Regions from separate parts of the Romboutsia sp. genome, predicted to be linked through region 1. Evidence: riboswitches for the same ligand, from Rfam matches in the RefSeq annotation. Region 1 holds a riboswitch; each other region holds the start of a gene.
The links. A riboswitch is a leader RNA that binds a small molecule or an ion and turns the genes downstream of it on or off. The one in region 1 is predicted to bind cyclic di-GMP.
Positions count from the first base shown of each region.

Region 1 (3,292 bases):
AATTCATTAAGTATCAAAGAAATATTTCTCTCAAATTTATTAGTATGTAAATACCCATCATGCTCTAACTCGATATCTACTCTTTTACGAGGATAACTAGAATCCAATTGTTCGTGAATACTTCCATTAAAATAAACACCCTTAGGAGCTAATCTAGATATAAAAGAATTAGATTTTCTTATTTCACCATCTTGTTCAAATAAATTAACTATTTTTATTTGACCTATAGTCTTATCTTTAGAATTCATAAATTTATAAATACTATTTAAATCTATATTAATAATAAATTCGTCTGCATCTAATATTAAGTTCCAATCACCACTAGATTTGCTAATAGCATAATTTCTAGCATTAGCAAAATTATCATCCCACTTATAATCATATACTTTAGCATTAAATTCTAATGCTATATCTTTAGTTTTATCTGTAGACCCTGTATCTACAATTATTATTTCGTTAACTATATTTTTAACACATTCTAAGCATCTTTTTAATTTAAACTCTTCATTTTTAGTAATCATTACTAAACTTAATTTTTGCAATATATTATCCTCCAAATTTTATGAATACTAAAGTTATTATACGGATGAAAAGTATTATTTTTAACCTTATTTATATTTAATTGCTCTGATAACTGAGAAAAGCTAATTTATGATTTTCTTTTAGCTTTAAATTTAGCATATATGTTAGATATCGTTAGGACGCTAATATCCTGACTTTAAATATTTAAATATAATAAAAAAGTTTCATATTATGTAAGATTATGGTATAATTTACATATAAATAAAATTTAATAGGCAAACCTAGGGAAATCTAGCGACGCAAAACTATAGGGGCTAAAGTTAAAAAACTATGCCAGCCAGCTGCCGAAGAGTTAATAAACTTTTTGTTATCACTGCTGATATAACAAAATACTCTTTCAAGGGTATTTTTTTGTGTGAAAAAAACAATGTATTATAATTATTATTATAAATTGTAAGTCGAACTCAAAATAAAATAAGAATAACTTCACATAAAGGGAAAATATGAATTATTATATCTAAAAAAGTCAAAAAAGTTAGAAAATAGTTGTCATATTTATATTAAAATGTAGAATGTCATTGAAAAAAAGTGTATAATGTAGATTATAGCTTACTAAAATGAAATAAAAACGTTGGATAATTGTGTAGTTAAAATTTATTTTATAATTTTATTTTGGTTTGCATTCAAGCAATTAGCAATGAGGAATAATATTATAAAAGTAATTTAAACTATTCTTTTCGAGGATAGTTTTTTTATTGAAAATAACAAATTAGGAGGGGTTATGGATATATACAATTTAATGAAAATGAGCTTAGATGCTACAGACTTAAGAAGTAAAACTATTGCAAATAATATTGCAAATATAAATACACCAGAATATAAGAGAAAATATGTAACTTTTGAAGAAACGTTAAATGATAGTATGGGAAATAAACCTAAAATAGAAGTAAAAACTGATACAACTTCAGTTATGAGAGAAGATGGAAACAATATTGATTTAGAAAATGAAAAGGTAAATCAAGCATCGACAACACTTGAGTATAATGCTTTAGTGAACCTTACTAATACTAAGTTAGCGATGATAAAAAGTGTAATATCGGGGAGGTAAGTAAATGAGCGTTTTTAGTGGAATGAGAATTAGTGCAAGTGGTCTTTCTGCAGAGAGATTGAGAATGGATATTATATCATCAAATGTGGCAAATTCTAAAACTACAAGAACTGAAGATGGTGGGGCATATAAACGTAAAGTTGCTACTTTTTCTGAAAATTATGATGAGAAATTAGGTATGCTAGGTGTAAAAACTGTATCAATAGAAGAAGATAAGTCTCCTCTTAGAAAACTATATGAGCCAGAACATCCAGATGCAGATGAAAAGGGATATGTGGAATATCCTAATGTGGATATGTTAGTTGAAATGTCAGATTTAATAACGGCGTCTAGAGCTTATGAATCTAACGTTGATACTTTAAATGCACAAAAAAGTATGCTATCAAAAGCACTAGAAATAGGAAGATAATATAAAGAGGTGAGTATATGCAAGGTATAAGTGCTATAGCAGCGAAGTCAAATATATTTACACAAGGTATAGAAAATACTGTGGTAAATAATGAACAGCTAGTAAATAAAAAAGAGTCAAAGGCAAGCTTCTCAGATGTTATAGGTGATGCTATAGAGAAAGTAAATGAAAGTCAAGTGAATGCTAACAACAAGATAGAAGGCCTTATTAAAGGTGAAAACGTAAGCATGCACGAGGTTATGTTGTCAGTACAGGAATCACAAATGTCAATGCAGTTGATGTTAGAGGTTAGAAATAAGTTATTTGATGCTTATCAAGAGATAAGTAAAGTGCAATTGTAGGCTATTAACAAGGAGTAAATAAATGAATGTAAAAGAAATTATACAAAATATAAAAAATTTCATGGGCACTAAAAAGGAACAGTTTAATGGCTTAAAAAAAGGAAAAAAGATAGCTATTATAATTGGAATTATAACTATTATTTTGGCAACTATTTTTGGAATTAAATATGCAAAAGATAATAAATACGATGTACTTTTTTCAGGTTTAAATTCTACTGATGCTAAAGTTATAACTAGCGAATTAGAAAGTAGAAAAGTTGAGACTAAGGTAGAAGGAGATCGTATATATGTACCTAAGGAAGAAGTAGATAAGCTGAGACTCGAATTATCAAGTAGTATATCTAATGGTTCAAAGGGGTTTGAACTTATGGATGAGGGTTCTTCTTTCGGTATGACTGATGAAGAATTTGAGATAAAAAAACAAAGAATGATTCAAGGAGAGATAGAAAAGACAATAAAAACTTTCCCTCAAGTAGAAAGTGCAAGAGTACAGATAACACAAGGTGAGAAATCAGTTTTTGCTAAGGAAAGTGTTCCAGGAAAAGCTGCTGTATCTATTAATTTGAAGCCAGGTACGAATTTAGAACCTAGTCAAGTAAGGTCTATAATGTCATTAGTATCTGCAAGTACTTCTAATATACCAAAACAAAATGTTGAAGTAATAGATCAAAATATGAATTTATTATCAGAAGGTATATTTGATGAAAAAGGAAATGTTAATTCAGCGAATTCAAATGGAGTTGATATAGCTAGAAAAGCAGAAAAAGAATTAAGCGAAGACTTAGAAAGGTCTATTGTAGGATTATTAGAGCCTATATTTGGTGAAGGTAAGGTAAAGGCTACTGTAAATGCAGACTTAAATTTTGACACTAGCGAAAAAACCGAGCTAGTAATAGATCCAAACAAAGTAGT
Region 1 covers NZ_JBXKIW010000065.1:9,322-12,613, reverse strand. Annotated here, with positions in the region: gene AC11VW_RS10230 (tetratricopeptide repeat-containing glycosyltransferase family 2 protein) at 1-542, opposite strand, end outside; cyclic di-GMP riboswitch class I at 787-871, shown strand; gene AC11VW_RS10225 (flagellar basal body protein) at 1,304-1,630, shown strand; gene flgC (flagellar basal body rod protein FlgC) at 1,635-2,039, shown strand; gene fliE (flagellar hook-basal body complex protein FliE) at 2,057-2,380, shown strand; gene fliF (flagellar basal-body MS-ring/collar protein FliF) at 2,403-3,292, shown strand, end outside.

Region 2 (3,292 bases), on a different contig from region 1:
AAGAAGAAGAAACACTAAAAAATCTACTTGAAAAAGTATGTAAAAATATAAATATATAAGGAGGAAGATTATGGATAATAATCAGAATATATTAGGCACAGAGCCAATTGGTAAGTTACTATTAAAATATTCAGTGCCAGCAATTATAGGGATGATGGTAAGTGCACTTTATAATGTAGTAGATAGAATGTTTATAGGAAATATACCAGGTGTTGGTCCTATGGCAATAACAGGTCTTGGAGTGGCAATGCCAATAATGACAATAATAATTGCCTTTGGAACACTTGTAGGTGTAGGATCAACTACAAATGTATCTATAAAGTTAGGTGAAGGAAAAAAAGAAGATGCTGAACGTATAATAGGAAATACAATAAGTTTAGCAGTGATAATAGGTATTACATTATCTATAGTTGGAATAATATTTTTAAATAAAATACTTATTATATTCGGAGCAAGTGAAGGTACGCTTAATTATGCAAAATCTTATATGAGTGTAATACTACTTGGAACAGCATTTAGTATAATGTCAATGATGTTTAGTAATTTAATAAGAGGCGATGGAAATCCAAAGCTTTCAGCTATTATAATGATTGTAGGTTGTGTTACCAATATAATATTAGATGCATTATTTATATTTGTATTTAATATGGGAATACAAGGAGCGGCATTTGCCACTATAATATCCCAAGCAACTACATCAATGTGGGGATTATCATATTATGTAAGAGGAAAATCAAACGTAAAACTTAGAAAAATAAATTTAAAGTTAAATAAAACAATTATAGCAGCAATATTCTCAATAGGTTGTGCTCCATTTGCAATGCAAATGACGAATAGTTTGGTTCAGATTATATTAAACATTTCATTAAAAAAATATGGTGGAGATTTATCAATAGGAGCAATGGCAACAATAAGTTCAATAAGTATGATATTTATAATGCCTGCATTTGGTTTTGTGCAAGGAATGCAACCTATAGTAGGATTTAACTACGGAGCTAAAAATTATGATAGGGCTAAAAAAACTTTAAAAATAAGTTTATTATCAGCAACATTTATATTTGTATTAGGTGCTTTATTTGTACAGCTTGCACCACAAGTTTTAGTTGGAATGTTTAATAAGGATGTACAACTTATGAATATAACTGTAAGTGGATTAAGCAAATATGCATTTGCAATGCCAATAATAGGGGTATCTATAGTAGGTAGTAACTACATGCAGTCAACAGGAAAAGCAAAGATGGCTATAGTATTAGGTTTATTAAGGCAAGTTATAATATTAATACCTATGATATTTATATTACCTAATTTCTTTGGTTTAAATGGAGTTTGGTTTGCACAACCTACTGCTGACATTGTATCAGCACTTATAACAGGTATAGTTTTAATTAAAGAGATTAGAAAATACTCTGTAAATGAAGAATATGAATTAAGTGAAGAAGTAACAGTTACTGCAGTATAAAATCTATAAGTAGAGAAGAAATATAAATGAGCACAGTCGTAGATTATATCTTTAATGTAAATATAGATAAGGTGGATATTAATGTTTTATATTGAAAAATAAAATTGAAATTAACAAAATTCATATAAAAGAAAAAAACAAGCAAATTACTTTAAAAATGAAATTCAAGTTTTGCAGTAAAAGAACTAGTTTTGTCGAATATATATACAAATAACACATTAAATGTTAATATTTAGCATAAATGTTAAGAAATAGATAGAAACTGAGAAGTATGTCTTGTACCTGGGCACCTGAGGCATATGGAGATAGTGGTGCAACCGGCTATAATTACTGAAAAAACACAGAAACATATATAAAGTATAACTTTATATGTTTCTGGTGTACAGAAAATATAGTCTTTTTTTTGTATCTAAAAATAGGGTAATCAAACGAGAGGGTAACAAGTAAATAAGGCAATAGTAGAAGAATCAAAAGAGCAAAAGAAAGTAGCTTATTTATAAGATAAGTTATTTAAAAAGCGGAGGAAAAAATGACTAAAATAGCAATTGCTCATGATTGGCTAACTAATATGGGTGGAGCAGAAAAGGTAATTATAAACTTTAAGCAAATATATGAACAAGCTCCTATATATACGATTTCATATAATGAAAATAATCTAGATGAAGAGTTAAAAAATATAGATGTAAAAACAAGCTTTATACAAAATTTTCCTAAGGGAAATGTAAAGCATCAAATGTATTTACCATTTATGCCAACTGCATGGGAGCAGTTTGATTTTAATGAATATGATGTGGTTTTATCAAGTTCATCTTCATGTGCAAAAGGTATAATAACACCTCCAGATACTACACATATATGTTATTGTCATTCTCCAATGAGGTATGCATGGGAATTTTACAATGAATATATGGAAAGAGAGAATATGGGGAAATTAAAGAAGCAACTTATTAAATATATAATGAACTACATACGTATTTGGGATAGAGCATCTGCAGATAGAGTTGATTATTATATTGCAAATTCAAAGAATGTTGCAAAAAAAATCTATAAACATTATGGAAAAGAAGCAGATGTTATACATCCACCAGTAAAAGGGTCATATTTCAATATATCTGATACTGATGAAGAATACTTTTTAATAGTATCTAGACTAGTTCCTTATAAGAGGGTTGATTTAGCAGTAGAAGTATTTAATGAATTAGGGTTACCTTTGGTTGTTATAGGAGGAGGATCACAACTTGAATATTTAAAATCTATAGCTAAGCCAAATGTAAAAATATTAGGAAGACAACCTGATGAAGTTATAAAGGAATATTATTCTAAGTGTAGGGCATTTATATTCCCTGGAGAAGAAGATTTTGGAATAACTCCACTTGAAGCACAAGCTAGCGGACGACCTGTTATAGCTTTTGGCAAAGGGGGGGCTTTAGAAACTGTAGTTGCTGATCAAACAGGTTTATTCTTTAAAGATCAAACAGTTAATAGTTTAAAAGATGCTGTATTGCAGTTTAATGAAATGCAGTGGAATAAACAAGATATCAGAAATCATGCTTTAATGTTTGATGAAGAAATATTTAAGCATAAAATAAAATCATATGTAGAAGAAAAAAAATATGAACATAAAAAAATCATGAGTAAAATGGGGAGAGTATTATAATTACTAGGTATTACAAGTAGAAATATTTGATTATATAAAAGTCAAATATCTATGCTCGATTGAGAAGATGAGGGATAAAATGAGATACAATAAACAGAATTTACTTAAAGCATTTTTAAAGAAGTACATTGTGTTATTATTTTTTATAATAAATTTAATTTTGACGTTATTTTTAT
Region 2 covers NZ_JBXKIW010000023.1:11,580-14,871, forward strand. Annotated here, with positions in the region: gene AC11VW_RS02815 (MarR family winged helix-turn-helix transcriptional regulator) at 1-59, shown strand, start outside; gene AC11VW_RS02820 (MATE family efflux transporter) at 71-1,459, shown strand; cyclic di-GMP riboswitch class II at 1,708-1,790, shown strand; gene AC11VW_RS02825 (glycosyltransferase) at 1,989-3,116, shown strand.
Region 2: linked by a shared signal. The riboswitch ahead of AC11VW_RS02825 (glycosyltransferase) and the one ahead of AC11VW_RS10225 (flagellar basal body protein) in region 1 are both predicted to bind cyclic di-GMP.

Region 3 (3,292 bases), on a different contig from region 1:
TTCAACTGAAATGATAAAAAAAGAACTTAAATCAAAACGAACTAAAGGTATTATAGGGACAGGAGCCATGAGTGATCCATATAATCCATTTGAAAAAAAATATATGTTAACACGAGAAGCTTTAGAACTAGTTAATGATAATAAATTTGGAGTAGCTATTGCAACTAAAAGTGATTTAGTAACTAGAGATATTGATATACTAAAAAAAATTCAAAGTCACTCACCTACAATTGTTAAAATGACAATAACCACTTATGATGATGAATTGTGTAAGTTAATAGAGAAGAATGTAATCCCTACATCGGATAGATTTAAAGCTATAAAAAAATTATCTGATAAGGGGATATATACTGGTGTATTATTAATGCCGTTATTACCTTATATTAATGATAATGAAGAAAATATAAAAAATATTATAAAAACAGCTTATGAATGCGGAGCTAAATTTGTATACTCTCATGATTTGGGTGTGACATTAAGACAGAATCAAAAAGAATATTATTTTGAGCAGTTAAGAAGGATTTTTCCGAATAAAGATTTAGATAAAATGTATATTAAAACTTATGGTGAGGCTTATGAAAACAAAGTTATAAATTATGAGAATATGTGGTGTATTTTTAAACAAGAATGTGAAAAATATAATCTTTTGTATAAGATGGAAGATATAATAACAGATTATAAAAGAAAATATGAAAAAACTCAAATTAGTTGGTTTTAACAGTATAAGAATAAAAGTAGATAGTAAAAAAATCATAACTAAATTAATGATTACATAATATTAGTAAAATAATAAAAAATATAATTATTATGGCTTAATTATATTTATAAGTGTTAAGAAAAAGGCTGATGCTAAATAGAAATGTAATAAAAATACAATGAAATTTCAGTTAGTTATACATATATTAAATAAAATATTTGAAAATTAGTACAAGTATTGACTAATTTAGCTAATCTATACGTCTACTAAGAGGGTGTAAGTCCACATTTTTAATGTCCTTGACAAAGGGTCCATTTTAAAAATCAATATTCTTTTATATTATAGGAAATTATAAATTTCCTTCCTTATGAATAATGTTAAAATGCTCTACCAAAACAATTCTCAAGCAACAGGCAGGGATTTTAAGTCACTTGTAGGCAAAATAACTTAGACTAGTGGTGATACGAGCGAAGTAAATTCTTCTACTGTTGCATTTTAAAAATAACATAAATATACATAATATCTTAATTATTTACAAAAATATCTATTCATGTTAAGATAAAATGTAAACTTAACTATAAAATTAAATTAGCAAACCCGAAGTGATTCGGCGACGCAAAGCTAGAGGGACTTTTTAAAAGTTAGCCAGTTGCATAAATTTGTCTTGTAGAGAAGAGTGTTAACAGGTTCATGTTGATGCTCTTTTATTTTTTACACTATACAAGTGGATTTTTAAAATTGTAATATTTTAACGTGGGAGGTTTATTATGGGGAATTCCAAAAACACAAGTACTTTTAGAATCGGGAACAAATGAATTTGAAATTATGTAATTTACTATTTCAGGTAAATTATGTAGGGAAATGTAATAAAGGTTTGCAAGATTATAGTTATATAATATGTAAAAAATAATGAAAAAATATGATGTTGTAGCAAACGTTGTTATTTTCTTTAAGAATCGAACAAATGCGTATTATATGAACTAAAGGAAAAATGCTATGATCAGACAAGTAAATAACTAAGTCTTAAATGGTTAATTTTATTAGTAATGATGATAAATTAACATGTAAAGCAAAATAATAAAGGGAGATAAATCAAAAATGAAATTTAAATTAAGACATAAAAGTAAAGATCAAGATAAAAATAAAAGTATAAAAACTAAACTTACTTTAATAATTGTGTGTTTTGCAGTTATTTGTTGCTTATTATTAGGAGCAATTACAAGTTTTCTAAATTATAAAACTTCTAATGATATTTTATCAAATACAGTTGTAGAAACAACTAAACAAGCTTCCGAAAACGTTTCTCAAAAAATTATGAATCTTGAAAATGCAGCGATTCAAACAGGAATTATAAAAGAACTTTCAGACCCTAAAGTAAGTAAAGAAGAAAAACAAAAAATTATAACTAAGCAGGAAAAGTTCTATGGAGTAGCATTAGGTCAAATTATGGATGTAAATGGTAAAGATCTTTTTAGTGGAAAAGATTATTCTGAGAGAGACTATGTTAAGGCTTCTATGGAAGGAAAAGCATATCTGAGTAGCCCTGTTGTTAGTAAATTAACAGGACAACTTATAATGGTAGTTTCAGCACCTCTTTGGGAAAATGGAGTACAAGGTAGCAAAATAGTAGGGGTTGTAACTTTTGATGTAGATAAAGATTTTTTAAATGAAATTGTTACTAATATAAAAATAGGCAAAAATAGTGATACTTACCTTCTAGATAGTCAGGGAACAACAATTGCAGATAAGGATACTAGTGCTGTTGGTGTAGAAAATTCTATAAAACAATCAGAAACAGATAAAAGCTTAATGCCTTTTGCAAAGGCAGACAAAAAGCTTATTTCAGGAGAAACAGGATATTCTGATGTAAAAGCAGATGGTAAAAATTGGCTTGTAGGATATGCTCCAGTAGAACATAGTAATGGTTGGGGTATAGGTATAATGGTAAATAAGGCTGATTTTCTTGGGCAAATGTATACTTCAATCATGACTACGGTTATATTAGCTATAGTATTTACAATTATAGCATTTATTGTAGCAATAAGGCTTTCTAATAAAATAGGAAACCCATTAAAAGAATGTAGTGAAAGATTGAAAAAGTTAGGTGAAGGTGATTTAAATTCAGAAACTCCATTTATAGATGAAGATGATGAGATAGGTCTAGTAGCAGATGCTACAAGTAAAATAGTTAACGACCTTAGCGAAATGATAAATATTTTAACATATTCATTAACTGAAATTAGTAATGGAAATTTAGATATTGATGTGGATAAAAAAAGAGCAAGTGAGTTATTTATAAATGATTTTGAACCTCTATCAATAGCTGTATACAAAATTGTAGATAGTTTAAATAGTACTTTAACACAAATAAATGTTACAGGTGAACAAGTTTCAATGGGTTCAGACCAAGTAGCAGAAGGTGCGCAATTACTTGCTCAAGGTGCTACAGAACAAGCAAGTTCAATTCAAGAACTTTCAGCAACTATAACTGAAGTTTCAGAACAAATAAAGCAAACTGCACAAAATGCAGCAAGAGCAAAAGAAATATCTGTAAAATCAAGTATTGCTACAGATAGAGGAAAAGAGCAAATGCAA
Region 3 covers NZ_JBXKIW010000002.1:16,837-20,128, forward strand. Annotated here, with positions in the region: gene AC11VW_RS00205 (radical SAM protein) at 1-718, shown strand, start outside; cyclic di-GMP riboswitch class I at 1,278-1,354, shown strand; gene AC11VW_RS00210 (methyl-accepting chemotaxis protein) at 1,796-3,292, shown strand, end outside.
Region 3: linked by a shared signal. The riboswitch ahead of AC11VW_RS00210 (methyl-accepting chemotaxis protein) and the one ahead of AC11VW_RS10225 (flagellar basal body protein) in region 1 are both predicted to bind cyclic di-GMP.